One region of the Streptomyces sp. NPDC059679 genome, then DNA from elsewhere that is predicted to be linked to it. Evidence: riboswitches for the same ligand, from Rfam matches in the RefSeq annotation. Region 1 holds a riboswitch; each other region holds the start of a gene.
The links. Region 1 has a riboswitch for cobalamin ahead of ACFV2X_RS13640 (cobalamin biosynthesis protein). Riboswitches for the same ligand answer to the same signal wherever they lie in the genome.
Positions count from the first base shown of each region.

Region 2: linked by a shared signal. The riboswitch ahead of cobN (cobaltochelatase subunit CobN) and the one ahead of ACFV2X_RS13640 (cobalamin biosynthesis protein) in region 1 are both predicted to bind cobalamin.
Region 3: linked by a shared signal. The riboswitch ahead of ACFV2X_RS18435 (CbtB-domain containing protein) and the one ahead of ACFV2X_RS13640 (cobalamin biosynthesis protein) in region 1 are both predicted to bind cobalamin.
Region 4: linked by a shared signal. The riboswitch ahead of ACFV2X_RS35655 (ribonucleoside-diphosphate reductase subunit alpha) and the one ahead of ACFV2X_RS13640 (cobalamin biosynthesis protein) in region 1 are both predicted to bind cobalamin.

Region 1 covers NZ_JBHWES010000009.1:177,298-184,304, forward strand. The annotation lists gene ACFV2X_RS13630 (putative cobaltochelatase) at 1-376, opposite strand, end outside; gene ACFV2X_RS13635 (cobyric acid synthase) at 373-2,058, opposite strand; gene ACFV2X_RS13640 (cobalamin biosynthesis protein) at 2,061-3,410, opposite strand; cobalamin riboswitch at 3,584-3,720, opposite strand; gene ACFV2X_RS13645 (hypothetical protein) at 3,889-4,155, opposite strand; gene ACFV2X_RS13650 (anion permease) at 4,168-5,415, opposite strand; gene ACFV2X_RS13655 (class II aldolase/adducin family protein) at 5,810-6,445, shown strand; gene ACFV2X_RS13660 (alpha/beta hydrolase) at 6,526-7,007, shown strand, end outside.
Region 2 covers NZ_JBHWES010000003.1:45,930-52,936, reverse strand. The annotation lists gene ACFV2X_RS05165 (hypothetical protein) at 1-28, shown strand, start outside; gene ACFV2X_RS05160 (NUDIX domain-containing protein) at 84-512, opposite strand; gene cobN (cobaltochelatase subunit CobN) at 509-4,156, opposite strand; cobalamin riboswitch at 4,187-4,348, opposite strand; gene ACFV2X_RS05150 (nitrite reductase) at 4,411-6,030, shown strand; gene ACFV2X_RS05145 (precorrin-8X methylmutase) at 6,027-6,668, shown strand; gene ACFV2X_RS05140 (precorrin-2 C(20)-methyltransferase) at 6,665-7,007, shown strand, end outside.
Region 3 covers NZ_JBHWES010000015.1:52,043-59,049, reverse strand. The annotation lists gene ACFV2X_RS18445 (histidine phosphatase family protein) at 1-570, shown strand, start outside; gene ACFV2X_RS18440 (CbtA family protein) at 611-1,375, opposite strand; gene ACFV2X_RS18435 (CbtB-domain containing protein) at 1,398-1,619, opposite strand; cobalamin riboswitch at 1,655-1,806, opposite strand; gene ACFV2X_RS18430 (RidA family protein) at 1,843-2,256, opposite strand; gene ACFV2X_RS18425 (acyl-CoA dehydrogenase family protein) at 2,253-3,377, opposite strand; gene ACFV2X_RS18420 (AMP-binding protein) at 3,516-5,210, shown strand; gene ACFV2X_RS18415 (PaaX family transcriptional regulator C-terminal domain-containing protein) at 5,215-6,066, shown strand; gene ACFV2X_RS18410 (DinB family protein) at 6,090-6,638, opposite strand; gene ACFV2X_RS18405 (bifunctional salicylyl-CoA 5-hydroxylase/oxidoreductase) at 6,647-7,007, opposite strand, start outside.
Region 4 covers NZ_JBHWES010000045.1:28,303-35,309, reverse strand. The annotation lists gene ACFV2X_RS35665 (2-hydroxyacid dehydrogenase) at 1-501, shown strand, start outside; gene ACFV2X_RS35660 (FGGY family carbohydrate kinase) at 553-2,031, shown strand; cobalamin riboswitch at 2,315-2,445, shown strand; gene ACFV2X_RS35655 (ribonucleoside-diphosphate reductase subunit alpha) at 2,570-4,978, shown strand; gene ACFV2X_RS35650 (ribonucleotide-diphosphate reductase subunit beta) at 4,975-5,997, shown strand; gene def (peptide deformylase) at 6,086-6,715, opposite strand; gene ACFV2X_RS35640 (tetratricopeptide repeat domain-containing protein) at 6,846-7,007, opposite strand, start outside.

The DNA of each region.
Region 1 (7,007 bases):
GGCCCGGCTCGAACGCCTTCACCCCGTCGGACAGCGCCCGCTCGATGTCCAGCGCCCCGACCAGCCGGTCCTCGGAGGCGCCGACCGGCAGCTCGACCATCCGGGCGGGCCGTACGGTGCCGGTGCCCGGCTCGTGCGGACCGTCCGGGCAGCCCGGGTCGGGCGCGGCGGGGTCGCAGGAGAACCGGCAGCCGGCGACCACGTCGATGCCGGGCAGCAGGGCGGCGAGCGCCCGCACCGCCGTCGACTTCGCGGTGCCCTTCTCGCCGCGCACCAGCACCCCGCCGACGGCCGGTGATACGGCGTTGAGCAGGAGCGCCAGCCGCAGGTCGGCCATCCCGACGAGCGCGGTGAACGGGTAGGGGGTGGCGGTCATGCCTGGGTACCTCCAGCGGTGTGGTGGGCGCGGTGGTGGTGGTCTGGGCGAGGCGGAGGGAACGACGCCTTCGTAGCCGCTGCCTCCGAAGACGTCGTCTCCGTTGCCGCTGCGGGAGAGGGCAGCGACGGCCCGGGAGGCTGGGGCGGCGCCCCCGGCGGGACGAAGGGCAGTCCGTCCGGTACGCCGTTCTCGATCAGCCGCAGCAGCGCGTCCGTGTCCGCGTGCTCCTCGATGAGGTCGCCCAGCCGGTCCAGCTGCTCCTCGCGCAGCTCCCCGAAGCTGGTGTCGGGCGCCGGGACGAATGCCCGGCCCGCCGCGTCCGCGACCCGCCGCAGGAAGGCGCGCCGGAAGCCGTCGCTCTCCAGCGAGCCGTGCCAGTGCGTGCCCCACACCGAGCCGACCCGACAGCCGTCCAGGAAGGGTTCGTCCGCGCCATCCAGCAGCTCGGCGACCCCGTGGTGGATCTCGTAGCCCTCCACCGGCTCGCCCAACGCTTCGCCGACCGGCCGGGCCAGGGTCTTGTGCACCGCGAACCGCACTCGCACCGGCAGCAGCCCGAGCCCTTCGACGGTCCCGGCCCGCGACTCGACCTCGTCCTCGATGCGTTCGCCGAGCATCTGGAAGCCACCGCAGATGCCCAGCACCGGTCGGCCCTCCGCCGCCCGCCGCGCGATCGCCGCGGCCAGACCGCGTTCGCGCAGCCACGCCAGCGCCCGTACGGTGCCGCGGGTGCCCGGCACCACCACCAGATCGGCGTCGGCCAGCTCCTCCGGCCGGTCCACGAACCGCACGACCACGCCCGGCTCGGCGGCCAGCGCGTCCACGTCCGTGAAGTTCGACATGAGCGGCACGGCGGCGACCGCGACCCGCAGGATGTCCGCGCCGTGCGGCGGCGCGACGACGCTCTCGCGCACCGCCCCGCGCAGCGACACCCGCAGCCCGTCCTCCTCGTCGATGCCGAGCCCGTGCGCGTACGGCAGCACGCCCATGGCCGGGCGGCCCGTCAGGCCGCGCAGCATCTGAAGGCCCGGCTCCAGCAGGGTCACATCGCCGCGGAACTTGTTCACCAGATAGCCCGCGACCAGTCGCTGGTCGGCCTCGGAGAGCAGCGCGGTCGTGCCGAAGAACGACGCGAAGACGCCGCCGCGGTCGATGTCCCCGACCACGACGACCGGCAGCCGGGCGGCCCGCGCGAGCCCCAGGTTGACGATGTCGGTGCGGCGCAGATTGATCTCGGCGGGGCTGCCCGCGCCCTCGCAGATCACCGCGTCGTGCGTACGCCGCAGCTCGGCCAGGCACTCGGTGACGGTCCCCAGCAGCGACTCCTGCCGCCCCGCGTGGTAGCCGCGTGCGCTCAACTCGCCCACTGGTTTGCCCAGCAGCACCACTTGGCTGCTGCGGTCGCTGCCGGGTTTGAGCAGGACGGGGTTCATCAGCGCGCTCGGCTCGACGCGTGCGGCGGCGGCCTGCATGGCCTGGGCGCGGCCGATCTCCGCCCCGTCGCGGGTCACGAAGGAGTTGAGCGACATGTTCTGCGCCTTGAAGGGCGCGACGCTGACGCCCTTACGGCTGAGCCAGCGGCAGATTCCGGCCGTGACGACGCTCTTGCCCGCGTCCGAGGTCGTACCCGCGACGAGCAGCCCGCCGCCCGGCGCGCCCCCGCCCTGTGTCCCGCTCATCCTCAGTCCCTCCCCGCGGCCGTCGGCCGCACCGTCGCCGGACCGCCCGACCGGCCCGCGCCGGGTGCCTCGTATGAGCGTGTCTTGGCGCGCTGCGCGGGCTGGACTGAGGAGCCGCGCAGCGACGAGGGAAGCTCGCGCGTTGGAGCGCGCCGGGACTGAGCGGGAAGGAGGGGCATGGACCGTGCCCAGCGGGCGAGCGCGCCATGTGGGGCCCGCGCGGCGGGTACGGGTGCGGCACCGGGCCGCGCGGCCGTACGGGCCGGCCTCGGCGCCACGCCTGCCGCGAGCCGTGTCCCCGCCGCCAGTCGGGCCGCGACGGACACGCCGAGCGCCAGGGCACCGACGCGCCGCGAAAGCCGTACGGCGCGCTCGATGTCGGCCGCCTCGACCGGCCGCCCGCCGGGGTTGAGCACCGGACGGTGCTCGACGCGGCCGCCGTACGCGAGGGTGCCGCCCAGCCGTACGCCGAGCGCGCCCGCGAACGCGGCCTCCACGGGGCCCGCGTTGGGGCTCGGATGGCGGTGGCCGTCGCGCCGCCAGGCGCGCCATGCGCCGCGCGGATCGGGCCCGGCCAGGGCGGCCAGCGCCGCGGTGAGCCGTGCGCCGGGCCAGCCGGCGAGGTCGTCCAGCCGGGCCGAGGCCCAACCGAACCGCCGATAGCGCGGCGACTTGTGGCCCACCATCGCGTCCAGGGTGTTGACGGCCCGGAAGCCGACCAGGCCCGGCACCCCGCCGACTGCCCCCCACACCAGCGCGCCCACAACGGCGTCCGAGGTGTTCTCGGCGACCGACTCGACGACCGCGCGCGCGATCTGCGACTCGTCCAGCGCCTGCGGATCGCGCCCGCACAGGTGCGGCAGCCGGCGCCGGGCGGCGTCCAGGTCACCGGCCGTCAGCGCGCCGCCGACAGCCCGCGCCTCCCGGCCCAGCGTCGTGCCGCCGAGCACCGCCCAGGTGGCGGCGGCGGTCAGCATGGTCTGCGCGGCGGGGGAGCGGCGCCCCAGGGCGGAGGTTTCCGCGGCGCGGTGCCCCAAGACGCGGTGCCCCAAGACGGGACGTCCCGAGGGTTTCAGGACAGCGCTGCCCAGAGCGGAGCCTCCCGGCGCGGGGCGTCCCAAGGCCCGTACGGCGCGCCCCGACAGCACGGCGCCCGCGGCCGCGCCGCCCGCGCACAGCGCGGTGTAGAGGGCCCCGGATCCGCGGTGGTCGCGCCACAGCAGCCGCTCGACAGCCAGGGCGGCGCGCCCGAACGCGGCCACAGGATGGCCGCGGCGCGGATCGCCCATGGCGAGGTCGCCGAGAAAGCCGAGGGCGGCGCCGCACGCGTACGAGGCGTGATCGGCACGCATCGTCAGTCCGCCGTCTTGCCTCGGTACATGGGGAACGTCAGGAACATCAGGGGTGTCGGAGGCGCCGGGACGTGGCGGAGGTGCCGCGGGCGGGTCGGCGGCATGGCGGTGCCGGGCATGGCGGTATGTCCTCACTCAGGGTCCGCGCCCTGGTTCGACGTGACCGGCGGTGAGAGTCTCCTGGCTCCCGGATCCGCGCTTCTCCCCGTCTTCCAGCCGTCGTGTGGACGGCCGTGACTCGTACGGGCGATGGGAGAGCGCTCCCCGGTGACAGTGGCGGGACCGCGCCGGATTCTCACCGGCTTCCTCTCCTGCCGCCGTTTGGCTCCGGAAGTCCACCATGGGCCGCGAATGGCCGTCAACTCGCGAATGCCCCACCCTGTGTGAGTGTGCCGAGAAGCACATGCCACGGCCGCCGGGCTGGAACGCGCTGGTCGGCACGTTCCAGCCCGGCGGCCGTGAGTGGGGTCGAACGGGGTCAGGCCACGATCAGGTTGATGCCGTACGCCACGGTCGCCGCGCACAGCGCGAAGCAGAGGTACGCGCCGGCGCGCGCGGGGCCGAAGGCGCCGCCGGCCGGGGCCGGGGCGGCGGACGCGGTGGCGGCCGTGTCGGTGCCCGCCTCCGCCTGCCGCGGCTTACGGGAGGTGCCGAGGATGCCGAGGGTGAAGACGCCCACGAAGCCGACGGTCACCACGAGGCTGATGCCGAAGACCTGGCCGAGGGCCGCCCAGTCGATGCTCATCGCGTTACTTCCTTAGCTGGTGCTGCCGGTGGCCGCGGAGGCGCCGGCCGGGGTGGCGGAGGAGGGGGCGGTAGCGGCACGGGCGGGCGGCGGGGCCACGGACTGGAGGGCCGCCGTGACGACGCCCACCGGCTCGGCCGGCAGCGCCGCGGCCTCGTCGATGTCATTGACGTTGGTGTGGTCGACGGGCTTGCGGCGCGAGGCCGCCCAGATCCCGGCGCAGGCGGCGACCGCGAGCACGGCGACCGCCGTGACGCCCCAGTCGCCCTGGTCCGCCAGCAGCGCGGCGCCGCCCGCGACGAGGCCCGCGGCGGGCAGGGTGAGTACCCAGGCGAGGACCATGCGGCCCGCGGTGGACCACCGCACCACAGCGCCCTTGCGGCCGACCCCCGCGCCCATCACGGAGCCGGAGCAGACCTGGGTGGTGGAGAGCGCGAAGCCGATGTGCGACGAGGCGAGGATGACGGTCGCGGCGCCGGTCTGGGCGGCGAAGCCCTGCGGCGGCTGGATGTCGGTGATGCCCTTGCCCATGGTGCGGATGATGCGCCAGCCGCCCAGGTACGTACCGAGGGCGATGGCCAGGCCCGCGGAGACGATGACCCACATCGGCGGGTCGGAGTCGGGCGCGATCACACCGCCGGTGATCAGCGCGAGGGTGATGACCCCCATGGTCTTCTGGGCGTCGTTGGTGCCGTGGGCGAGGGAGACCAGCGCGGCCGAGGCGATCTGCCCGGCGCGGTAGCCCTTCGAGGTGTCCTGGGGGTCGCGGCCGCGGGCCAGCCGGTAGGTGAGCCGGGTCGCGACCAGGGCGGCGACACCGGCCACGATCGGCGCGGCGACGGCCGGGATCAGGACCTTCATGACGATCTTGTCGCTGTTGACCCCGTCCATGCCAACGGAGACCAGGGTGGCGCCGATGAGGCCGCCGAAGAGGGCGTGCGAGGAGCTGGAGGGCAGCCCGGCCAGCCAGGTCAGCAGGTTCCACAGGATCGCGCCGACCAGACCCGCGAAGATCACTTCGGGGCGGACTCCGGCGTCCTCGTCGATGATTCCCCCGGAGATCGTCTTGGCGACCTCCACGGAGAGGAACGCGCCGACGAGATTGAGGACCGCGGACATCGCCACCGCGATCCGGGGACCGAGAGCCCCCGTGGAGATGGTGGTCGCCATGGCATTGGCCGTGTCGTGGAAGCCGTTCGTGAAGTCGAACACCAAGGCCGTAACGATCACGATCCCAATGAGAAGCGTGATGTGTTCCATCGAACTCCTTCGTGGGGGAATGCGATCCCCGAACTTGGCGACACGGAGCGCCGCCGCGTGACTACGGTACGTAGTGCCATGTGGCCACCGTGAGGCCACCGGGATGGCCGCACGAGAAGCCCCTCCTGTGGGAGGGGGAGGATTCGCGCACCCTTGGGCAATCGGTGCGACAACCAAAGGGTGCAGCCACGACCGTAAGGACATGGGGTGAACGGAAGGTGAACTGGGGTGGGCTCGGGGGTGACGCACCTGCGGGAAGGCGGCACCGATGATCCACTCGCCCCCGCAGTGATGCGTACACGACGGCTCGCCTGCCATGATCGGCGCCCGGAGGTGAGGGATCGTGACGAAGCCGGATGCCGCACGACCGAACGGACTTGGGGAGCGACCGGACCTGAGGGAAGGCTGGGAGCGGGTGGTGGAGACGGCCCGCAGGACGGTCGCCGACGGCCTGGTCGTCGGCACCTCGGGCAACGTCTCGGCCAGGGTCGGCGACATCGTCCTGGTGACCCCGAGCGGCGTCCCGTACGACCGGCTCGGCCCGGGTGACACGGTCGGCGTCGACCTGGACGGGCGCCAGGTGATCGGCGAGCTGGCCCCCACCAGCGAACTGCCGATGCACCTCGCGATCTACCGCGACACCGACGCCGCGGCCGTCGTCCACACCCACGCCGTACACGCCACGGCCGTCTCCACCCTGGTCGACGAGGTCCCCGCGATCCACTACATGACCTGCGCCCTCGGCGGCCCGGTGCGCGTCGCGGGCTACGCCCTGTACGGCACCGACGAGTTGGCCCACAACATGCTCGACGCGCTGCGCGACCGCACCGGCTGTCTGCTGCGCAACCACGGCACCGTCGTCCACGGCACCACGCTCGACCAGGCGTACGACCGGACGGCCCAGCTGGAGTGGATGTGCCGGGTCTGGCTCACCGCGGCCGCCGTCCCCGGGTACACCCCGGCCCTGCTGCCACCCGAAGAGCTGCGCCGCGCCGCGGACAAGCTCAGCGGCTACGGCCAGCCCCGCTGAGCCGGGCGGATCGCGGGTCGATCACCCGGCCGGTCAGCGCCCGCTGGCCCGCGGCGGCTTCCCCGCCCACACTGGGAGAGATGCAGCTGCGGACGAAGGCGGTTGTGGCCGCCACCACGATGCTCAGTGTCGGCGCCGGCGCGGTGGCGGCCGGGCGGTACGCCAGCGGCGCCGCCCTGAAGCCCGGCCCCGGCCGGCCGTTCCCGCACGACCCGCGGCTCACCGTGCACGCCGCCGAGGCCGACCGGATCACCCTCACCCGCAGTCTCGCCTCGCTGCGCCCCGGCACGTACGGCCTCGCCGGCTCGGGCTGCCACGCCGTCGTCGGGCCCGTGGTCGAGGACGTCCCGCACCCCCCGGACTCCGTGGTCCGCCGCCTGGAACGGGTGACGTACGGCACCCTGGCCCCAGGCACCCGCGTCCGCTTCACCCCGCAGGTGCACACCGGCAATCCACGGGACACGCTCGGGATCGACCACGCCGACGTCGACGTACCCGGTGAACTGGGCCGGCTGCCCGCCTGGTTCATACCCGGCGACCGCCCCGCCTGGATGATCACCGT
Region 2 (7,007 bases), on a different contig from region 1:
TTCCCCGGCGCCCCTCAAGCGCTCCTGATATCCGGCGCCGGATGTTTACCGGCGCCGGACCCGCCCGGCCCGGGCGGGCCGCATCACGCGCCGCGGACGCGGCCCTCGGCGACCAGCCGGTGCAGCACCTGGCGCAGCGCGGGGGCGCAGCGGCCGACCCCGTCCGCCGTGAGCCAGGCCAGCTCGGCGATTTCCCGGCCCGGGGCCGGCTCGCCCTGCGCCGCGCCCGTATAGCAGGTCATCCGCAGCCGTCGGCCGCCCTGGCCGTGTGCCTCGTCCTCGATGACGAAGGGCTCACGTGCGGCCAGGGCCGCGGGCACGGCGGTCAGGCCGAGCTCCTCGGCGAGCTCCCGGGCCAGAGCCTGCGGCCCGTCCTCCCCCGGGTCGAGCTTGCCTCCAGGCAGGTAGAACGCGTCGCGCCCGCGGGTGCGCACCGCCAGCAGCTGCCCGTCGCGTACGCAGACCCAGCCCACCGACTCGAGCGGCGCCGCCCCACTCCCCGAGTCGGTCATTCGGCCTCGTCCTCCCCGCCCGCCGCGCCCTCCAGGCCTCCTTCGGTCTCCAGGTACAGCTCCCGCACCGCCGCCAGGACCTCGGGGTCCGGGTGCTCCCACAGGCCGCGGCTCTCCGCCTCCAGCAGCCGCTCGGCCATGCCGTGCAGCGCCCAGGGGTTGGCCTCTTGGAGGAAGGAGCGGTTCTCGGGGTCGAGGAGATAGCTCTGGGCCAGCTTGTCGTACATCCAGTCGGCGACCACGCCCGTGGTGGCGTCGTAGCCGAAGAGGTAGTCGACGGTCGCGGCGAGTTCGAAGGCGCCCTTGTAGCCGTGGCGGCGCATCGCCTCGATCCAGCGCGGGTTGACCACGCGCGCGCGGAAGACCCGGGAGGTCTCCTCGTGCAGGGTGCGGGTGCGGACCGTCTCGGGGCGGGTGGAGTCGCCGATGTACGCGGCCGGGGCGGTGCCCTTGAGGGCGCGCACGGTGGCGACCATGCCGCCGTGGTACTGGAAGTAGTCGTCCGAGTCGGCGATGTCGTGTTCGCGGGTGTCGGTGTTCTTGGCCGCGACCGCGATCCGGCGGTAGGCGCTCTCCATCTCCGCGCGGGCCGGGCGGCCTTCCAGGCCGCGTCCGTACGCGTAGCCACCCCAGACCGTGTAGACCTCGGCCAGGTCGGCGTCGGTGCGCCAGTCACGGCTGTCGATGAGCTGGAGCAGACCCGCGCCGTAGGTGCCGGGACGGGAGCCGAAGATACGAGTGGTGGCGCGGCGTTCGTCGCCGTGCTCGGCGAGGTCGGCCTGGGCGTGGGCGCGGATGTAGTTGTCGGCCTCGGGCTCGTCGAGGGAGGCGGCGAGGCGTACGGCGTCGTCGAGCAGCGCCACGACATGCGGGAAAGCGTCGCGGAAGAAGCCGCTGATGCGCAGGGTGACATCGACCCTGGGGCGGCCCAACTGGTCGAAGGGGACGGGCTCGAGTCCTGTGACGCGCCGCGAGGCGTCGTCCCACACCGGACGGACGCCGAGCAGTGCGAGTGCTTCGGCCACGTCGTCGCCCGAGGTGCGCATCGCGCTGGTGCCCCACAGCGACAGGCCGACGGAGCGCGGCCAGGCGCCGTCGTTGTCGCGGCGGTAGCGCTCCAGCAGCGAGTCGGCGAGCGCCTGGCCGGTCTCCCAGGCCAGCCGGCTGGGCACGGCCTTGGGGTCGACGGAGTAGAAGTTACGGCCGGTCGGCAGGACGTTGACCAGGCCGCGCAGCGGTGAACCGGAGGGGCCCGCGGGCACGAAGCCGCCGCCCAGGGCGTGCACGGCGTGGTCGATCTCGTCGGTGGTGGCGGCCAGCCGCGGCACGACCTCGCGCGCGGCGAAGTCGAGGATCGCGGTCACCGCGCCGTGCTGCTCCTCGGGCAGCCCCAGGCACGCCTTCTCGACGGCCTCCGGGGCCCAGTCGGCGTCCTCCATCGCCTGGACGAGGGCGCGGGCGCGGTCCTCCGCCTCGTCCGCGCCGGTGCGGGTGGCGGCCGACTCGTCGAGGCCGAGTGCCTCACGCAGCCCGGGGAGCGCCGTGGTCCCGCCCCAGATCTGCCGGGCGCGCAGAATGGCCAGGACGAGGTTGACCCGCTCGGGGCCGGAGGGGGCGTTGCCGAGAACATGCAGGCCGTCACGGATCTGGGCGTCCTTGACCTCGCACAGCCAGCCGTCCACGTGCAGCAGGAAGTCGTCGAAGCCGTCGTCGTCCGGCCGGTCCTCCAGGCCGAGGTCGTGGTCGAGCCTGGCGGCCTGGATGAGGGTCCAGATCTGGGCGCGGATGGCGGGGAGTTTGGCCGGGTCCATCGCCGAGATGGCGGCGTACTCGTCCAGCAGCTGCTCCAGGCGCGCGATGTCGCCGTAGGAGTCGGCGCGGGCCATGGGCGGCACGAGGTGGTCGACGAGGGTGGCGTGGGCGCGGCGCTTGGCCTGTGTGCCCTCACCCGGGTCGTTGACCAGGAACGGGTAGATCAGCGGCAGGTCGCCGAGCGCGGCGTCGGGGCCACAGGCGGCGGACAGGCCCGCGTTCTTGCCGGGCAGCCACTCCAGATTGCCGTGCTTGCCCAGGTGCACCATGGCGTCGGCGCCGAAGCCGCCGTCGGCCTGGGGGGTGGCGATCCAGCGGTAGGCGGCCAGGTAGTGATGGGAGGGCGGCAGGTCGGGGTCGTGGTAGATGGCGATCGGGTTCTCGCCGAAGCCGCGCGGTGGCTGGATGACGACCAGAAGATTGCCCCGGCGCAGCGCGGCCAGCACGATCTCGCCCTCGGGGTCGCGGCTGGTGTCGACGAACATCTCGCCCGGCGGCGGCCCCCAGTGCCCCTCCACCGCCTCGCGCAGCTCCTGCGGCAGCCGCTTGTACCAGCGGCGGTAGTCGGCGGCGGGGATCCGGACCGGGTTGCGGGCCAGCTGCTCCTCGGTGAGCCAGTCCTGGTCGTGGCCGCCCGCCTCGATGAGCGCGCGGATCAGCTCGTCGCCGTCGCCGGAGGCGAGACCGGGCAGCGCCTCGGGGCCTTCCACCGGGCCGAGGTCGAAGCCGTCCGCGCGCAACCGGCGCAGCAGGGCGACGGCGCTGGCGGGCGTGTCCAGGCCGACGGCGTTGCCGATGCGGGAGTGCTTGGTGGGGTAGGCGGACAGCACGAGCGCGAGGCGCTTGTCGGCCGCCGGTATGTGGCGCAGCCGGGCGTGTCGTACGGCGATTCCCGCGACACGCGCGGCGCGCTCGGGATCGGCGACATAGACGGGCAGGCCGTCCTCGTCGGTCTCCTTGAAGGAGAACGGCACGGTGATCAGCCGCCCGTCGAACTCCGGGACGGCGACCTGGGTCGCCGCGTCCAGAGGCGAAAGACCCTCGTCGTTCGCCTCCCACGCGGCGCGCGGGCCGGTCAGACACAGCGCCTGGAGCACCGGGACGTCCAGCGCGGCCAGCGCGCCCGCGTCCCACGCCTCGTCGTCGCCGCCGGCCGATGCCTCGGCGGGCCGGGTGCCGCCCGCGGCGAGCACGGTGGTCACCACCGCATCGGCCTCGGCGAGGGCTTCCAGCAGCTCGGGCTCGGGTGCGCGCAACGAGGCGACGTACAGCGGCAGCGCGCGGCCCCCGGTGTCCTCGACGGCCTGGCACAGCGCCTCGACGAAGGCGGTGTTGCCGCTCATGTGGTGAGCGCGGTAGTAGAGCACGGCGATCCGCGGGCCGGTGACGTCCTCGCGCGCGGTGCGCTCAAGTGCGCCCCACGAGGGCGCGGGCGCGGGCGGCTCGAAGCCGTGGCCGGTCAGCAGGACGGTGTCGGACAGGAAGCGGGCCAGCTGGCCGAGGTTGCCGGGCCCGCCGTGCGCGAGATAGGCGTGTGCCTCGGCGGCGATCCCGACCGGGACCGTGGATGCCTCCATGAGCTGGGCGTCCGGGGCCTGTTCGCCGGTCAGGACCACGACCGGGCGGTCCCCGGCGAGCAGCGCGTCGAGCCCTTCCTGCCAGGCGCGCACCCCGCCGAGCAGCCGTACGACGACGAGTTCGACGCCCTCGAGGAGCGCGGGCAGCTCGTCCAGGGGGAGCCGGGCCGGGTTGGCGAGCCGATAGGGCACCGGGGTCTGTGCCGCGCGGGCACTGAGCAGGTCGGTGTCGGACGTCGACAGCAGCAGGATCATGCGACGGCAGGCCTTCCTCGGGGTCCGCGCCCCGGGCGGGTTGAAGACGGCGGGAGTTCCTGGCTCGCGCGGCCGTCGCAATACCGGCTGCCGCGCTCACAGTGGCGGGACCGCGCCGGATTTCCACCGGCTTCCTACCCTTTTTGCCGTCTTTTGTGGTGGCGGGCCGGGACCGACCCGCCGTGAGCATAGTAGGCGCTTCTGACCTGCCGCGGGGCGGAGAGCCGAACACAATCGTCGGTATGCTCGCCGCCATGCCCCTCCCCCCGACAACCGCCCCACCAGGGGACGAAACCCCCGCGCGCGGTCGCGACGACGCCTGCCCCGGCGCGCTGCGCCTGCACTCGGCGGACGACGGCGCGCTGGCCCGGGTGCGGCTGCCCGCCGGGCTCCTGACGGCACGCCAGGCGCTCGTGCTGGCGCTCGCGGCCGAGGAGTTGGGCGACGGCAGACTGGACCTCACCTCCCGGGGCAATCTGCAGCTGCGCGGCCTCGACGCGGGGTGCGGGGCCGGACTCGCGGCCCGGCTGCGGACGGCAGGGCTGCTGCCGTCGGACCGCCACGACCGGGTGCGCAACATCGTGGCGTCCCCGCTGTCCGGGCTGGACGGGGCGGGGTACGCGGATGTCTCGGCGTGGGCGCGGGAGCTGGACGCCCTGCTGTGCGGCAACGCGCCCGCAGGCTCCGGATTGGCCGAACTGGCCGGGCTGTCGGGCCGGTTCCTGTTCGCGCTCGACGACGGGCGGGGCGATGTGGCGGCGCTGGGCGCGGATGTGACATTGATCGCAGCGCCGGACGGCGAGGCGGTGCTGCGGCTCGGCTCCGCCGGGGGACATGGACCCGCACGCCCGAAATCCACCGCGCCGAACGCCACAGAGTCCCCCGACTCCACAGACCACCACGACGCGCCGGACCACGCTGACGCGCCGGAGGACGCTGACGCGCCGGGCGTCGCGGCGCGTCAGGACGGGCGGCTGGTGGCCGACGACACGCCGGGCCGGGCCCGGCCGCCGGGTCCCCCCACGCCCGCGGGCGGCCCCGGGGACACGAAGCCGAAGCCCGCGCCCGGTGGCGACCCCGTGGGCGCCGAACTCCAGGTGCGCGCCTCGGACGTGCCGCGCGCGGCGGCGCTGGCCGCGGTGGCGTTTCTCGACGCGGTGCGCGCGAGTGGCACACGCGCGTGGCGTGTGAGCGAGCTGCCGGCGCGACACGCCGTGACGGCCGACCAATTGGTGGGGCGACTCGCCGAAGCAGGAATCCAGCTCGCATCCCTCGCCCCTCACTCCCCAACCACCGCGCCGAGCACACCACTCGTCGGGCTCGTCGCCGGGCCGGACGGGCGGTGCGCGGTGTCGGTCGCCGTCCCGCTGGGGCGGCTCACCGCCGCGCGGTGGCGGCTGCTCGCCGAGCTCGCCGCCCGGGGCGGCTCGGGCGAGTTGCGTGTGACACCCTGGCGCGGCGTGGTGCTGCCCGGCTTCTCCGCCGGCGACGCCGAGGCCGCGCTGCGGGAGCTCGCCGACGCCGGGCTGGTGACCGCGCCGCACTCCCCCTGGTTCGGGGTCGGCGCGTGCACGGGACGGCCCGGCTGCGCCAAGTCCCTGGCCGATGTGCGTGCCGAGGCGGCGCGCGCGGTGGCGGGCGAGGCGTCCGGCGACGGCCGACCGGGCCCGGCGCGAAGCCGGCTGCCCGTGTACTTCTCCGGCTGCGAGCGGCGCTGCGGCCACCCCGGCGGGCCGGTCCGGTGGGTCGACGTGCTGGCGACGGGCGACGGCTACCAGGTCGCCGTACGAGATGCCACAGGGTCCGCGCGGGGCGTGGACGTAACAGCAGAGCAAGTGGCCGGCGCCGTGGCGGCGGCCCGTGGAACGACATGATCGAGGGCACAGTGTTCGACTACGAGAAGGACGGCGCGGCCATATACCGCGCCTCCTTTGCCACCATCCGCGCCGAGGCCGATCTGGGCGGTCTGCCCGCCGACGTCAGCCAGGTCGCGGTGCGGATGATCCACGCCTGCGGCATGGTCGACCTCGTCCAGGACCTCGCGTACACCCCCCAGGTGGTCGCCCGCGCCCGCGCCGCGCTGCGCGCCGGCGCGCCCGTGCTCTGCGACGCGCACATGGTGGCCAGCGGTGTGACCCGCAAGCGGCTGCCCGCGGACAACGACGTGGTGTGCACCCTGTCCGACCCCACCGTGCCCGAACTGGCCCGCCGGATGGGCACCACGCGCAGCGCCGCCGCGCTGGAGCTGTGGCGGGACCGGCTGGAGGGTGCGGTGGTGGCCATCGGCAACGCGCCCACCGCGCTGTTCCGTCTGCTGGAGATGGTCGAAGCGGGCGCGCCGCGCCCGGCGGCCGTCATCGGCGTACCGGTCGGCTTCATCGGCGCCGCCGAGTCCAAGGAGGCGCTGGCCGGGCATCCGGCCGCGCTCGACCACCTGGTGGTGCGCGGCCGGCGTGGCGGCAGCGCCATCGCCGCTGCCGCGGTCAACGCGATTGCGAGCGAGGAAGAGTGAGCGAGCAGCAGACGGGCCGGCTCTACGGCGTGGGTCTTGGCCCCGGCGACCCCTCGCTGATGACCGTACGTGCCGTGGAGGTCATCGCCGAGGCCGATGTCGTCGCGTACCACAGCGCCCGGCACGGCCGCAGCATCGCGCGCTCCATCGCCGAGCGTCATCTGCGGCCCGACCACATCGAGGAGCGGCTGGTCTATCCGGTCACCACCGAGACCACCGACCACCCCGGCGGCTACCGCGGCGCGATGGAGGAGTTCTACGCGGACGCGGCGGCCCGGCTGGCCGCCCATCTGGACGCGGGGCGCACGGTCGCGGTGCTCGCCGAGGGCGATCCGCTCT
Region 3 (7,007 bases), on a different contig from region 1:
CGCGTCACCTTCATCTCAGCCGCGATGAGTCCATCGCTGCGCAAGGCCCGGTTCGACGACGGCACGAGCCCTCTCGAGGACGGCGGCGCGGCGCGGGCCCGCGCCGTGGCCGGGGCGCTGCCCTCGGCCGACCGCGCTGTCACCTCCCCCAGCCTGCGCTGCCGGGAGACCGCCGCCGCGCTGGGGCTCGGCGTGGCCGAGCCCTGTGCGGAGCTGGCCGGTCTGGATACGGGCCGCTGGCGGGGCCTCACCCTCGACGAGGTCGGTGCCGCCGAACCGGAGGCGGTGGCCCGGTGGCTGGCCGACCCGGCGGCCGCGCCCCACGGCGGGGAGTCGGTACGGGACCTGTGCCTGCGGATCGGACGGTGGCTGGACACGGCGTCGCTGACGGACGGCCATACGCTCGCCGTGGTGGAGCCGGACGTGGTGCGGGCCGCGGTGGTGCATGTGCTGGGCGCGCCCGCGGCGGCCTTCTGGCGTGCCGACGTGCGGCCGCTGACCGCGACCGGGATCAGCGGACGCGCCGGACGCTGGAACCTCGGGCTGGGGCGGCCACTCGACCGCCCCTGAGGAGAGCGGCCGCCCCAGTGGGGTCCGGGCGACGGTCGGATCACGGTCGGCTGGGGGTGGCCACCGGCGATGCCGGTGCCCTGGTGGCGGGCTCGGGGCTCAGCAGGCGCTCGGCCAACTCGCCGAAGACCAGCCCGAAGCCTCCCCACAGGGTGACCTGGATGGCCAGCGCGGAGAGCCGGAACCGCCACAGCACGGTGGCCGGGAAATCGGCGGGCACCTCGTTGACGGCCGGCAGGAACGCAAACGCCAGGCCGATCACCAGGGCGAAGGCGGCCACCGCGGCGACGGTGGCGTACCAGGTGCCCAGTTTCGGGGCGAGCCGCTTGCCGAGGATGGTCGCGGCGATCGCGAGGAGCACGCTGAGCACCATCATCAGCAGATACAGATTGGTCCGCTTGGAGATGGTGTCGGGGTCGCCGACGGCGGGCGGGTTGGCCGGGTACTTCAGGAACGGCACGACGTAGACCGCGAGCAGGGCGCAGCCGGACAGCAGCAGCGCGGTGGCCCGCGGGGTGAAGCGGCCGATGCGGCCCAGGGCGAAGCAGTAGGCGAGGGCGGCGATGCCGCCGAAGGCGACCCCGTAGATCAGAACACCGGTGGCCAGGCCGGCGGTGGACTGCAGGCTGCGGGAGACGAGTTCGACCTCGTGATCGTGCCCCGGGGCGTGGGACTCCTCAAAGCCGATCGCCTTGTCGACATTCGGTTCCCCGAGGAGGTAGGCGACGATCAGGGCGAGCACGCCGGCCCCGAGGCCGGCGAGCATGCCACGGACGAGCAGGTTCCGTACCGTTGCGGAATTCATGAGGGTGTCGGCGTCCCTGGCGTCAGTGGCAGGGGAAACCGAGCAGGTGGCGGGCGTCGTGCACCCACTCGTGGACGTCCTCGCCGGAGACGACCGAGGTGGCGCCCTGTTCGGCGCCGACGAAGTACAGCAGGACCAGCATCAGGATGCCGAAGAACACCGCCCACGGGACGATCGCACCGATCGGCAGCTTGGCGGGGAGAGCGGGGGTGGTGGCGGTCGGCTGTGCGACATGCTGCGCCATGGCAGGGCCTCCTTGGGGAATTCGCGTCCCATCTCGGTGGTGCACATGACGACGGCTACGGGTCTGACTCACGAGACGTCCCTTGGAGCGTTTGGAACGTCTCGTTCACAGTGGCGCGACCGTGCCGGGTTCCCACCGGCTTCCGTCCTGCCGTCGTCGATATCGCACCGACGGTACCGCGCCGCGCGGGCATGGCCAATACCCCAACATGTGGGGTGATGCGCTACGGCAGCACCGCGATGCCGTCCAGCTCGACCATCGCCGCCTCGTCCCACAGCCGGACGACTCCGATGACCGCCATCGCGGGGTAGTCGCGGCCCGCCAGCTCCCGCCAGATGCGGCCGAGTTCGGGGGCGGACGCTCGGTAGGCCGCGACATCGGTGGTGTGCACGGTCAGCCGGGCCAGGTCCGCGGGGGTGCCGCCGACCGCGGTCAGGGCGGTGAGCAGGTTGGCCAGTGCGCGCCGGAACTGGGCCGGAAGCGTGGCACCGACGACCGCGCCCGCGCCGTCCAGCGCGGTCTGGCCCGCCAGGAAGACCAGGCGGCCGCCGGTGGCCGTGACGGCGTGGCTGAAGCCGGTGGGCGGGGAGAGCTCGGGCGGGTTGGTGCGCACCAGAGAGGGGTGGGGCTCGGTCACCGGTACAGCTCCTTCGCGATGATCGTGCGCTGGACCTCGGTCGCGCCCTCGTAGATCCGGGGCGCGCGCACCTCGCGGTACAGGTGCTCCAGAAGATGCCCGCGGCGCAACGCCCGCGCGCCGTGGATCTGTACGGCGGCGTCCACGACGTACTGGGCGGTCTCGGTGGCCAGGAGCTTGGCCATCGCCGAACTCTTGGCGATGGCCGGCGCGCCCTCGTCGTACGCGGTGGCGGCCGCGTAGACCAGGAGGCGGGCGGCCTCGGTGCGGGTGGCCATCTCGGCGAGCTGGTGGGAGACGGCCTGAAGGTCCTTCAGCGGCCCGCCGAAGGCGGTGCGCTCCCCCGCATGGGCCACGGACGCGTCGAGCGCGGCCTGGGCCATGCCGACGGCGAACGCGCCGACGCTCGGCCGCAGCAGGTTGAGGGTGCGCATGGCGACGCCGAACCCCTTGTCGGGTGTGCCCAGGACGTCCTCGCGGGTGACGGGGACGCCGTCGAAGGCGAGGCTGCCGATGGGGTGCGGGCTGAGCATGTCAAGACGCTCGCCGGTGAGCCCCGGCCGGTCGGCGGGGACGAGAAAGGCGGTGACGCCGCGCGAGCCCGCGCCCTGGGTGGTGCGGGCGAAGACGACGGTGAAGTCGGCCTCCGGGGCGTTGGAGATCCAGCACTTTTCGCCGGTCAGCCGCCAGCCACCGGCCCCGTCGGGGTCGGCCCGCAGGCCGAGCGCGGCGGCGTCGGAACCGGCCTGCGGCTCGCTGAGCGCGAAGGCGGCGACCGCGCGGCCCGCCCGGACCTCGGGCATCCAGCGCGCGTACTGCTCGGGGCTGCCGGAGAGCACGATCGGATAGCCGCCGAGACCCTGGAGGGCGAGCGCGGTCTCGGCCTCCGTGCACTCCCGGGCGAGCGATTCGCGCAGCAGGCACAGGTCGAGGGCGCGCACCGGCCCGTCGTCGGGGAACAGCCGCCGCAGCAGGCCGAGTTCGCCGAGCGCGGCGGTCAGCGGCCGGTTGACCCGGCCTGGCGGGCCGCTCTCGGCGAGCGGGCGCAGCAGGTCGCGGGCGAGGGACCGCACCCCGGCGCACCAGCGCCGCTGCTTCGGATCAAGTGCGAACGACGGCACCGGTCACCCTCCCACTGGAGTGTTTATCGCGGTCTGTTGACTGTCGTCACCATCACGTTACGCTGACAGGGCGACTTCAGGCACGGCATGTGCGAACACCGGGCGTCTGCCCGGGCAGGCATAGGGGGCGCGTCCTCGATGGAGCTCAGGCCTTCGGCGCACATCGACACCTTCGCCCGGGACCATCTGCCGCCGGCCGAGCAGTGGCCCGCCTTCCGCCTCGACCTGCCAGGACCGCCCTACCCCGACCGCCTCAACTGCGGCGCCGAGCTGCTGGATCGCACCGTCGAGCGGTTCGGCGCCGACCGGGTCGCGGTGCGCGCCGCGACGGGCGAGGTGTGGACGTACGGCGAACTGCGCGCCCACGTCGACCGGATCGCGCACACCCTCACCGGCCCGCTCGGCGTGGTCCCCGGCAACCGGGTGCTGCTGCGCGGGGCCACCTCACCCTGGCTGGCCGCCTGCTGGCTGGCGGTGATGAAGGCGGGGGCGGTCGCCGTGACCGTGCTGGCCGCCCACCGGGCCCGGGAGTTGGCGACGATCTGCGAGCTGGCCCGGATACGGCACGCTCTGTGCGACGTACGGTGCGCGGACGATCTGGTGAAGGCCGGGGTGCCGGGGCTGCGGACGACGTACTACGGCGGGGACGGCCCCGAGGACCTGCTGCGGCTCACGGCCACCGCGCCCGCGTCGTACGAGGCGGTGGCGACCTCCGCCGACGACGTGGCGCTGATCGCCTTCACCTCGGGGACGACCGGGCGGCCCAAGGGCTGTATGCACTTCCACCGCGATGTGCTGGCCATCGCCGACACCTTCTCGGCGCAGGTGCTGCGGCCGCGCCCCGAGGACGTGTTCGCGGGCAGCCCTCCGCTCGGCTTCACCTTCGGCCTCGGCGGCCTGGTCGTCTTCCCGCTGCGCGCGGGCGCCTCCGCGCTGCTGTCCGACTGGGGCGGCCCGGAACGGCTGCTGGCCGATATCGCACGCCACCGGATCTCCGTGCTGTTCACCGCGCCGACCGCCTACCGGGCGATGCTGGGGCGGCTGGACGGCGCGGCGCCGGACGGCGGCGCGTACGACATCTCCTCGCTGCGCCGCTGCGTCTCGGCCGGCGAGCACCTGCCCGCCGGCACCTGGCACGCATGGCAACGGGCGACCGGGCTGCGGATCATCAACGGCATCGGGGCGACCGAACTGCTGCACATCTTCATCTCCGCCGCCGACGACGCGATCCGGCCGGGCACGACCGGGGTCCCGGTGCCGGGGTTCGAGGCGCGGGTGGTGGACTTCGGAAGCACAGACGCGGACGCCGGGCCGCAGCCCGTTCCGGACGGCCGCCCCGGGCTGCTCGCGGTGCGCGGGCCCACGGGCTGCCGCTATCTGGCGGACGAGCGGCAGCGCGAGTACGTACAGGACGGCTGGAACCTCACCGGAGACACCTTCATCCGCGACCCGGACGGCTACTTCCGGTATGTGGCGCGCGCCGACGACATGATCATCTCGGCCGGGTACAACATCGCGGGGCCCGAGGTCGAGGAGGCGCTGCTGCGCCACCCGGATGTCGTGGAAGCCGCGGTGACCGGGCGGCCGGACGAGCGGCGGGGCACGGTGGTGGTCGCGCATGTGGTGCTGCGGCCGGGCGTCGCGCATACCGAGGAAACCATGACAGCGCTGCGGGAGTTCATCACCGCGGAGCTGGCCCCGTACAAGTGCCCGCGCGAGTTCGTCTTCCTGGACGCCCTGCCCCGCACCGCCACCGGCAAGCTCCAGCGCTATCTGCTGCGGGTCGGGACGGCACAGCACGGTAAGTGGGGCACGAACGGCGCCCTAGAGTAAGCGCGTGACCGGCCAGCCCACCCCCCGCTCCTTGATCGTCACCTTCTACGGCGCCTACGGCCGCGGCGGCGCCGGCCGCCCCGCCGGACCCGTCCCCATCGCCGCGCTGATCCGGCTGCTGGGGGCGGTGGGGGTGGACGCGCCCTCCGTACGGTCCGCCGTCTCCCGCCTCAAACGGCGCGGGCTGCTGGTCGCCGACCGCACGGACGCCGGGGCCGCCGGATACGCACTCTCCGAGGACGCGCGCCAACTGCTCGACGACGGCGACCGCCGCATCTACGGCCACCCGGGGGCGGAGGAGAACACAGACGGCTGGCTGCTCGCCGTCTTCTCGGTCCCCGAACAGGAGCGCCACAAGCGCCATCTGCTGCGCTCGCGGCTGGCCCGGCTCGGCTTCGGCACCGCCGCGCCCGGGGTGTGGATCGCCCCCGAACACCTCTACGACGAGACCCGCCACACCCTGGCCCGCCTGGAACTCTCCCCGTACGTCGACCTCTTCCGCGGCGCCCACGCGGACTTCGAGCCGACGGAGCAGGCGGTGCGCCGCTGGTGGGATCTGGAGCAGCTGGCGAAGCTGCACCGCGGCTTCCTGTACGCCCAGGAACCGGTGCTGGAGCGCTGGGCGGGACGCGCCGTACCGGCCACCCCTGCACGAGGCGACGCCTACCGCGACTACGTCCTCGCCCTGGACTCCTGGCGCTTCCTCCCCTACGCCGACCCCGGCCTGCCACCCGCGCTGCTGCCGCGGGACTGGCCCGGCGTCCGGGCGGCGGAGGTGTTCACGGCGCTGCACCACCGGCTGTACGACGCGGGTGCCGGGTACGTACGGGAGGTGCTGACGGCCACGCGCGCCTGAAGCCTGACGCCGAGCACCTGACCTCATACGCCGATCGCGCCGTCGATCCGCTCCCGCAGCAGGTCGGCGTGGCCGTTGTGCCGGGCGTACTCCTCGATCATGTGGATGAGGACCCAGCGCAGCGAAACCGCCCCGAGCCACCCGTCGTCGCGCGTGATGTCCAGGTCGGGAGCCTCGGCGACGAAGCGCTCGGCGAAGGCCACCTCCGCGCGCCAGGCCCGCCACGCCTCGGCGACGACCGCCGGACCGGGCACCGCGCCGTCGAAGTCCTGGTCGGGGTTGTCCTCGGTGGAGAAGAGCAGCGGCACGTCCTGCCCGGCCATGACCCGCCGGAACCAGCGGCGCTCCACATCGGCGAGATGCCGGACCAGGCCGAGCAGCGAGAGCGTGGAGGGCTCCACCGAACGCCGGGCCAAATCCCCCTCGACTCCCGCGCACTTCAGCTCCAGGGTCGCCCGCTGCTTGGCCAGGAAGTCGACCAGCACGCCCCGTTCGTCACCGGTCGTCCGGGCGTCGAGCCTGCGGTCCTGCTCCTCGGGGACGAACAGCTCGGCCCTTCTGCGTATGGTCATGCCGCTCATCATCGTCCATCGGCGCGGCCCGTCGGGGGTCTGCGGCTGCCCGCGCGGTACGGGAGCGGCCAAGGCGCGCCGGGGCCCATGTAGCCCTGTTCGGCGGCGGCGTGCAAGGTCCAGTGCGGGTCGTACAGGTGGGGGCGGCCGAGTGCGCACAGGTCGACGCGGCCCGCCAGCAGCAGCGAGTTCACATCGTCCCAGGAGGAGATGGCCCCGACCGCGATGACGGGGACGCCGAGTTCATTGCGTATCCGGTCGGCGTACGGGGTCTGGTACGAGCGGCCGAAGTCGGGGCGCTCGTCGGGGACGACCTGGCCGGTGGAGACGTCGACGGCGTCCGCGCCGTGGGCGGCGAAGGCGGCCGCG
Region 4 (7,007 bases), on a different contig from region 1:
TACGGGGCCATCGGCCGGATCGTCGCCCGGGTGCTGCGCGCGTTCGGCGCCCGGGTGCTGATCGCCGACCCGTACACCGACCCCGAGACCGCCCGCGCGGACGGCGTCGAACCGGTCGAGCTGGACGAACTCCTCGCCCGCAGCTCCGTGGTGAGCCTGCACGCCCGGCTCACCCCCGAGACCAAGGGGCTCATCGACGCCGACCGGATCGCCCGGATGCGGCCCGGCGCGGTCCTGGTGAACACCGCGCGCGGCGGCCTGCTGGACTACGCGCCGCTGCCCGAGGCGCTGCGCACCGGCCGCCTCGGGGCCCTCGCCCTCGACGTGTACGACCTCGAACCGCCGCCCGCCGACTGGCCGCTGCACTCCGCGCCCAATGTCGTCACCACCCCGCACCTCGCCGGCGCCACCCGGCAGACCGCCCACCGCGCCGCCGCCATCACCGCCGCCGAGGTCGGCCGCTACGCGCGCGGCGAAAAGCTCGCCCACCCCGCGAACTAGCGCCATCATCAGCCCAGCGCCACAGCCGATGCCCCAAGGAGGGCCGTACGCATGAGCATCGTCCTCGGAGTCGACGTCGGCACCTCCGTCACCAAGGCCGTCGCCTTCGGCCGCGACGGCCGGTCCCTGGCCGCCGCGAGCCGCCCCAGCCGGCTCGACCGCCTGCCCGGCGGGCGGGTCGAGCAGGACCTGGAGGACGTGCTGCGCACGGTCGCCGAGGTGGTCCGCGAGGTGACCGCCGCCCTGGCCGCGGGCGGCCTGGCGGCCCCGGTCGCGCTCGCGCTCACCGGGCAGGGCGACGGGCTGTGGCTGCGCGACGCGGCGGGCCGGGCGGTGCGCCCGCCGATCTCGTGGATGGACGGCCGGGCGAACGACACCGTGACCCGCTGGGGCGAGGACGGCACCATCCGCGAGCTCTACCGGCTCACCGGCTCCGGGGTGTTCCCCGGCTGCCATGCGCCGCTGCTGCGCTGGCTGGCCGACCACGAGCCGGAGGCACTGGCGCGCGCGGAGGTCGCGGGCTACTGCGTGGACGCGGTGGCGCAGCGGCTCACCGGCGTCATCGGCGTGGACGCCTCGGACGCGTCGATGCCCTTCCTGGACGTGACCACGCGCGAGTATGTCCCCAAAGCCCTGGAAGCGTGTGGAATCGCCGAATACGCCCGGCTGTTGCCGCCGCCCGCCGCGCCCGGCACCGTACGGCGGCTGGACGAGGCGGGCGCGAAGCTGCTCGGGCTGCCGGCCGGACTGCCCGTCACGGCGGGCCCGTACGACCTTCCGGCCTGCGCGATCGGCAGCGGGGTCGAGGAGGTGGGCGACGGCCTGCTGATCGTCGGCACCACGCTGGCCAGCCAAGTCCTCACCGACAGCGCGCGGATCGACCCGGCCGCGGACCCGGCGGGCATGTGGCTGTGCGTACCCGACCGGGACCGCTGGCTGCGCGGTATGCCCGCCATGGTGGGCACGGCGGCCCTGGAGTGGGTCCTGGAGTTCGCCGGGGCCACCACCGCCGACCTGGACGCGCTGCTCGCCGCGAGCCCGCCAGGGGCGCGCGGGGTGACCGCGCTGCCCTTCCTGTCCGACGCGGGCGAGCGCGCCCCGTTCGTGGAGCCCGCCGCGCGCGGCCGGTTGGACGGGCTGACCCTCGCGACGACACGCGCGGACGCCGTACGGGCCGTCTGCGAGGCCGTGGCGTACGCGGCCCGGCACTGCCTGGAGGCCGCGGGGCTGACGGCGAGCCTGGCGGCGTGCGGGGGCGGCACCCGATCCGCCGCCTGGACCCAGCTGTTCGCGGACGTTCTCGGGCGGCCGGTGCGCATCCCCGACGAGCCCGAGGTGGGGGCGCGCGGCGCGGTCGCGGTCGCCTGGCGGGCGCTCGGTGACCCGGTGGACGCGTCACAATGGCGAGCCGATTCGCGTACTGTCGTACCGGACGCGGACCGCGCCGAGGCATACGAGCGCGGCTACGCGGACTACCGGGCCAGGTTGGCCCGTACCCTCACGGAGTGGCGGGCAACGACGCCCGCTTAGAGTTCGACCCGGAGTTCGACCCGGCGCCGCGCCGGCCCCGATGACGAGCCCTTGCCGGGCCGTGCCGGGCCCTGTCAGGCTCGCGCCCGGCCGTCCGCGCCGGACCCTCGCCAGGACCGCCCCAGGGCCCGTATCGGGCCCGCACAAGGGCCGCCTCGGGCCCGCGTCCGGCTCGTGCCAAGTGCGCGTCAAGACTGCGCCAAGTCCGGCACTGAATAGCACATTCGTACGAAACACTCCACCTCGCGACACAACATGTGGGGGCGCGTGCGCTCGCCACCACAAGATGTATGCTCATGCTCGCTGTCGCCGCAGGGGAATCCGGTGGGAATCCGGAACTGTCCCGCAACGGTGTACGCGTACGCTTTTGCGTACCCGCAAGTCCGAGGACCTGCCGACAGCCGTCTCATACGTCCGGGCCTCGCGGGTTGGGCCGGTGGACGCTGCGCGGTATGCCGTCCGCTGTTTCGGCATGCCCGTACGCGCCCATCGCTGACCGCCCCGCAAGGCCCCTAGCCGAGCGAGGGAGAGCACTTCAGTGACCATCGCGCCAGCCGATCCGGTTTCAGAGGCAGCGGCTATTCAGGGAGCGGACGACGCGCCCGGGACCGCCCTGCTGCGGACCCTGACGGAGCTCACCGCCGACCTGCCCGCCACCGACCCCGGCAAGGTCGCGGCCGCCGCCCTGCGCGGCCGCCATCCCGGTTCGGACGAGGCGGAGTTGCGCACTCTCGCGACCGAAGCGGCGGCCGGGCTGATCGCCGAGGAGCCGGAGTACTCGAAGCTCGCCGCGCGGCTGCTGACTCTCGCCATCGCCGAGGAGGCGGCCGGGCAGGGCGCGGTCTCCTTCTCCGCCTCGGTGGCCGTGGGGCACCGCGAGGGCCTGATCGCGGACGGCACGGCCGAGTTCGTGACCGCCCACGCCGCCCGCCTGGACGCCCTGGTCGACCGCGCGCTGGCCGACGGCGCCGACGACCGCTTCGGCTACTTCGGGCTGCGCACGCTGCACAGCCGCTATCTGCTGCGCCACCCGATCACCCGCCAGGTGATCGAGACCCCGCAGCACTTCCTGCTGCGGGTGGCCTGCGGGCTGGCCGAGGACCACTCGGAGCGGGCGCTCGACGACGTCGCCGAGCTCTACCGGCTCACCAGCACGCTGTCCTACCTGCCCAGCTCCCCCACCCTGTTCAACTCCGGCACCCGGCACCCGCAGATGTCGTCCTGCTATCTGCTGGACTCGCCGCTGGACGAGCTGGACTCGATCTACAACCGCTACCACCAGGTCGCGCGGCTCTCCAAGCACGCGGGCGGCATCGGCCTGTCGTACTCGCGCATCCGCGCCCGCGGTTCGCTGATCCGCGGCACCAACGGGCACTCCAACGGCATCGTGCCGTTCCTGCGCACGCTCGACGCCTCCGTCGCCGCCGTCAACCAGGGCGGTCGGCGCAAGGGCGCGGCCTGTGTCTACCTGGAGACCTGGCACGCGGACATCGAGGAGTTCCTGGAGCTGCGGGACAACACGGGCGAAGAGGCCCGCCGCACCCACAACCTCAACATCGCGCACTGGATCCCGGACGAGTTCATGCGCCGGGTCGAGGCCGACGCCGACTGGTCGCTGTTCTCGCCGGTCGACGCGCCCGCGCTGGTCGACCTGTGGGGCGAGGAGTTCGACGCCGCGTACCGGAAGGCCGAGGCGGAGGGTCTTGCCGTCAAGACCGTTCCGGCGCGCCAGCTGTACGCCCGGATGATGCGCACCCTCGCGCAGACCGGCAACGGCTGGATGACCTTCAAGGACGCCGCCAACCGCACCGCCAACCAGACCGCCGAGTCCGGCCGGGTCGTGCACTCCTCCAACCTGTGCACCGAGATCCTGGAGGTCACGGACGACGGCGAGACGGCCGTCTGCAACCTGGGGTCGGTCAACCTGGCCGCGCACCTGGGCAAAGACGGCGGCGCCGGGGAAGAAGTAATGGACTGGGAGCGGCTGGACGCGACCGTCCGTACCGCCGTCACCTTCCTCGACCGTGTGGTGGACATCAACTTCTACCCCACCCAGGAAGCCGGGGCGTCCAACTCCCGCTGGCGGCCGGTGGGTCTGGGCCTGATGGGCCTCCAGGACGTCTTCTTCCGGCTGCGGCTGCCCTTCGACTCGCCCGAGGCGCAGCGGCTGTCCACCCAGATCTCCGAGCGCATCATGCTCGCGGCGTACGAGGCGTCCTGCGCGCTCGCCGAGCGCCACGGCCCGCACCCGGCCTGGTCCGCCACCCGCACCGCGCGCGGTGTGCTGCACCCGGACCACTACACGGACGCGGTGGCGACCTGGCCCGAGCGGTGGGCGGCGCTGCGCGAGCGGATGGCCAAGTCCGGCATGCGGAACTCGCTCCTGCTGGCCATCGCCCCGACCGCGACGATCGCCTCGATCGCGGGCGTGTACGAGTGCATCGAGCCGCAGGTCTCCAACCTCTTCAAGCGCGAAACGCTCAGCGGTGAGTTCCTTCAGGTCAACTCCTACCTGGTGAACGACCTGAAGAAGCTCGGCGTCTGGGACGCCCAGAGCCGCGAGGCGCTGCGCGAGTCCAACGGCTCGGTCCAGGACTTCTCCTGGGTGCCCGCGGACGTACGGCAGCTGTACCGGACCGCGTGGGAGGTCCCGCAGCGCGCCCTGATCGACATGGCCGCCGCCCGCACCCCGTACCTCGACCAGAGCCAGTCGCTGAACCTCTTCATGGCCTCGCCGACCATCGGCAAGCTCAGCTCGATGTACGCGTACGCCTGGAAGCGCGGCATCAAGACCACGTACTACCTGCGCTCGCGCCCGGCGACCCGGATCGCCCAGTCCGCGCGCGCCGCCGCTCCCGCCACCATCCCCGTACAGCAGGCGCCCGCCGATCCCGAGGTCATCGCCTGCTCCCTGGAAAACCCCGAGTCCTGCGAGGCCTGCCAGTGACCACCGCCCCCGACCGCGTCAAGAACCTCCTGGACCCCGGGTTCGAGCTGACCCTGCGGCCGATGCGGTACCCGGACTTCTACGACCGCTACCGCGACGCGATCAAGAACACCTGGACCGTGGAGGAGGTCGACCTCCACTCGGACGTCGCCGACCTCGCCAAGCTCTCCCCCGGCGAGCAGCACCTGATCGGCCGCCTGGTCGCCTTCTTCGCGACCGGCGACTCGATCGTCGCGAACAACCTGGTGCTCACCCTCTACAAGCACATCAACTCGCCCGAGGCGCGGCTGTATCTGTCCCGGCAGCTCTTCGAGGAGGCCGTGCACGTCCAGTTCTATCTGACGCTGCTGGACACCTACCTCCCCGACCCGGACGACCGGGCCGCCGCGTTCGCCGCGGTGGAGAACATCCCGTCCATCCGGGAGAAGGCGGAATTCTGCTTCCGCTGGATCGACTCGGTCGACAAGATCGACCGGCTGGAGACCAAGGAGGAGCGCCGCCGCTTCCTCCTCAACCTGATCTGCTTCGCGGCGTGCATCGAGGGCCTGTTCTTCTACGGCGCCTTCGCGTACGTCTACTGGTTCCGCTCCCGCGGCCTGCTGCACGGCCTGGCGACGGGCACCAACTGGGTGTTCCGCGACGAGACCATGCATATGAACTTCGCGTTCCAGGTGGTCGACACGGTCCGCGAGGAGGAGCCCGAGCTCTTCGACGACGAACTCCAGCAGCAGGTCACCGACATGCTGCGGGAGGCCGTCGAGGCCGAGCTGCAGTTCGCCCGCGACCTGTGCGGCGACGGGCTGCCGGGGATGAACACCGAGTCGATGCGCCAGTACCTGGAGTGCGTCGCCGACCAGCGGCTCGCCCGCCTGGGCTTCGCCCCGGTCTACGGCTCGGAGAACCCGTTCTCCTTCATGGAGCTGCAGAACGTCCAGGAGCTGACCAACTTCTTCGAGCGCCGCGCCTCCGCGTACCAGGTGGCGGTCGAGGGCTCGGTCTCCTTCGACGACGACTTCTGAGCCGTTTCTGATTCAAACCCGACATGCGCGCGCGGCGCCCCTGGGATCTCCCGGGGGCGCCGCGCCGCGCTTCGTTACGTGGCAGGCGTCAGTCGTTGGGCACCGTCTCGTAGCGCGGCGTGCCCTCCGCCATCTGCCGCAGCGCGTCCTTACGGTCGCGCTTGGAGAGGCGGTCGATGTAGAGACGGCCGTAGAGGTGGTCGGTCTCGTGCTGCAGGCAGCGGGCGAAGTAGCCGGTGCCCTGGACCGCGATCGGCTTGCCCTCGGCGTCCTGGCCGCGCACCACCGCGTAGTCGGGGCGGGCCAGCGAGGCGTACGCGGTGGGCACCGACAGACAGCCCTCATTGGAGTCGTCCAGCACCCGGCGGTCGGCCGGCAGCTCGTCCAGCACCGGATTGCAGACCACGCCGACGTGGCGGACGCCGTCGTCGTCCGGGCAGTCGTAGACGAAGACCTTCAGGCCGACGCCGATCTGGTTGGCGGCCAGGCCCACGCCCTCGGCCGCCTTCTGGCTGGCGAACATGTCGTCGATCAACGCGGCGAGCTTGTCGTCGAACTCCGTGACGTCCTGGCACTCCTTGTGCAGCACCGGATTGCCGACGACCGTGATCGGACGGGCCGTGCCGCGCTCGCGGTACGCACGCTCGCGCTCCTCACAGTCCTCCGTGTCCACGATGAACTCGTCGTCCACCCGCTGCTCAGTCCCTTGCTGCGCCATCGTCCGCCGCACGCCTTCCTCAAAACCAGACTCGTCGCCCTACAGGGTAAGGCCCGCGCGGGATGGGCGGGTATGTCAGCAGACCTCTGGAGACCTCTGGCGGGTATGTCAGAGACCTCTGGCGGGAATGTCAGCAGACCTCTTCCAGGTCCCGCCACTCGCGGGTGTCCGGGCTGTCCGCGACCCAGCCGTCCAGCAGCCCGCGCACCAGCCCGCTCGGCGCGGCGATCCCGCACTCCCGCTCCGCCACCCACAGCGAACCCGAGCCCGCCATCCGGTGCCCCAGCGGGCC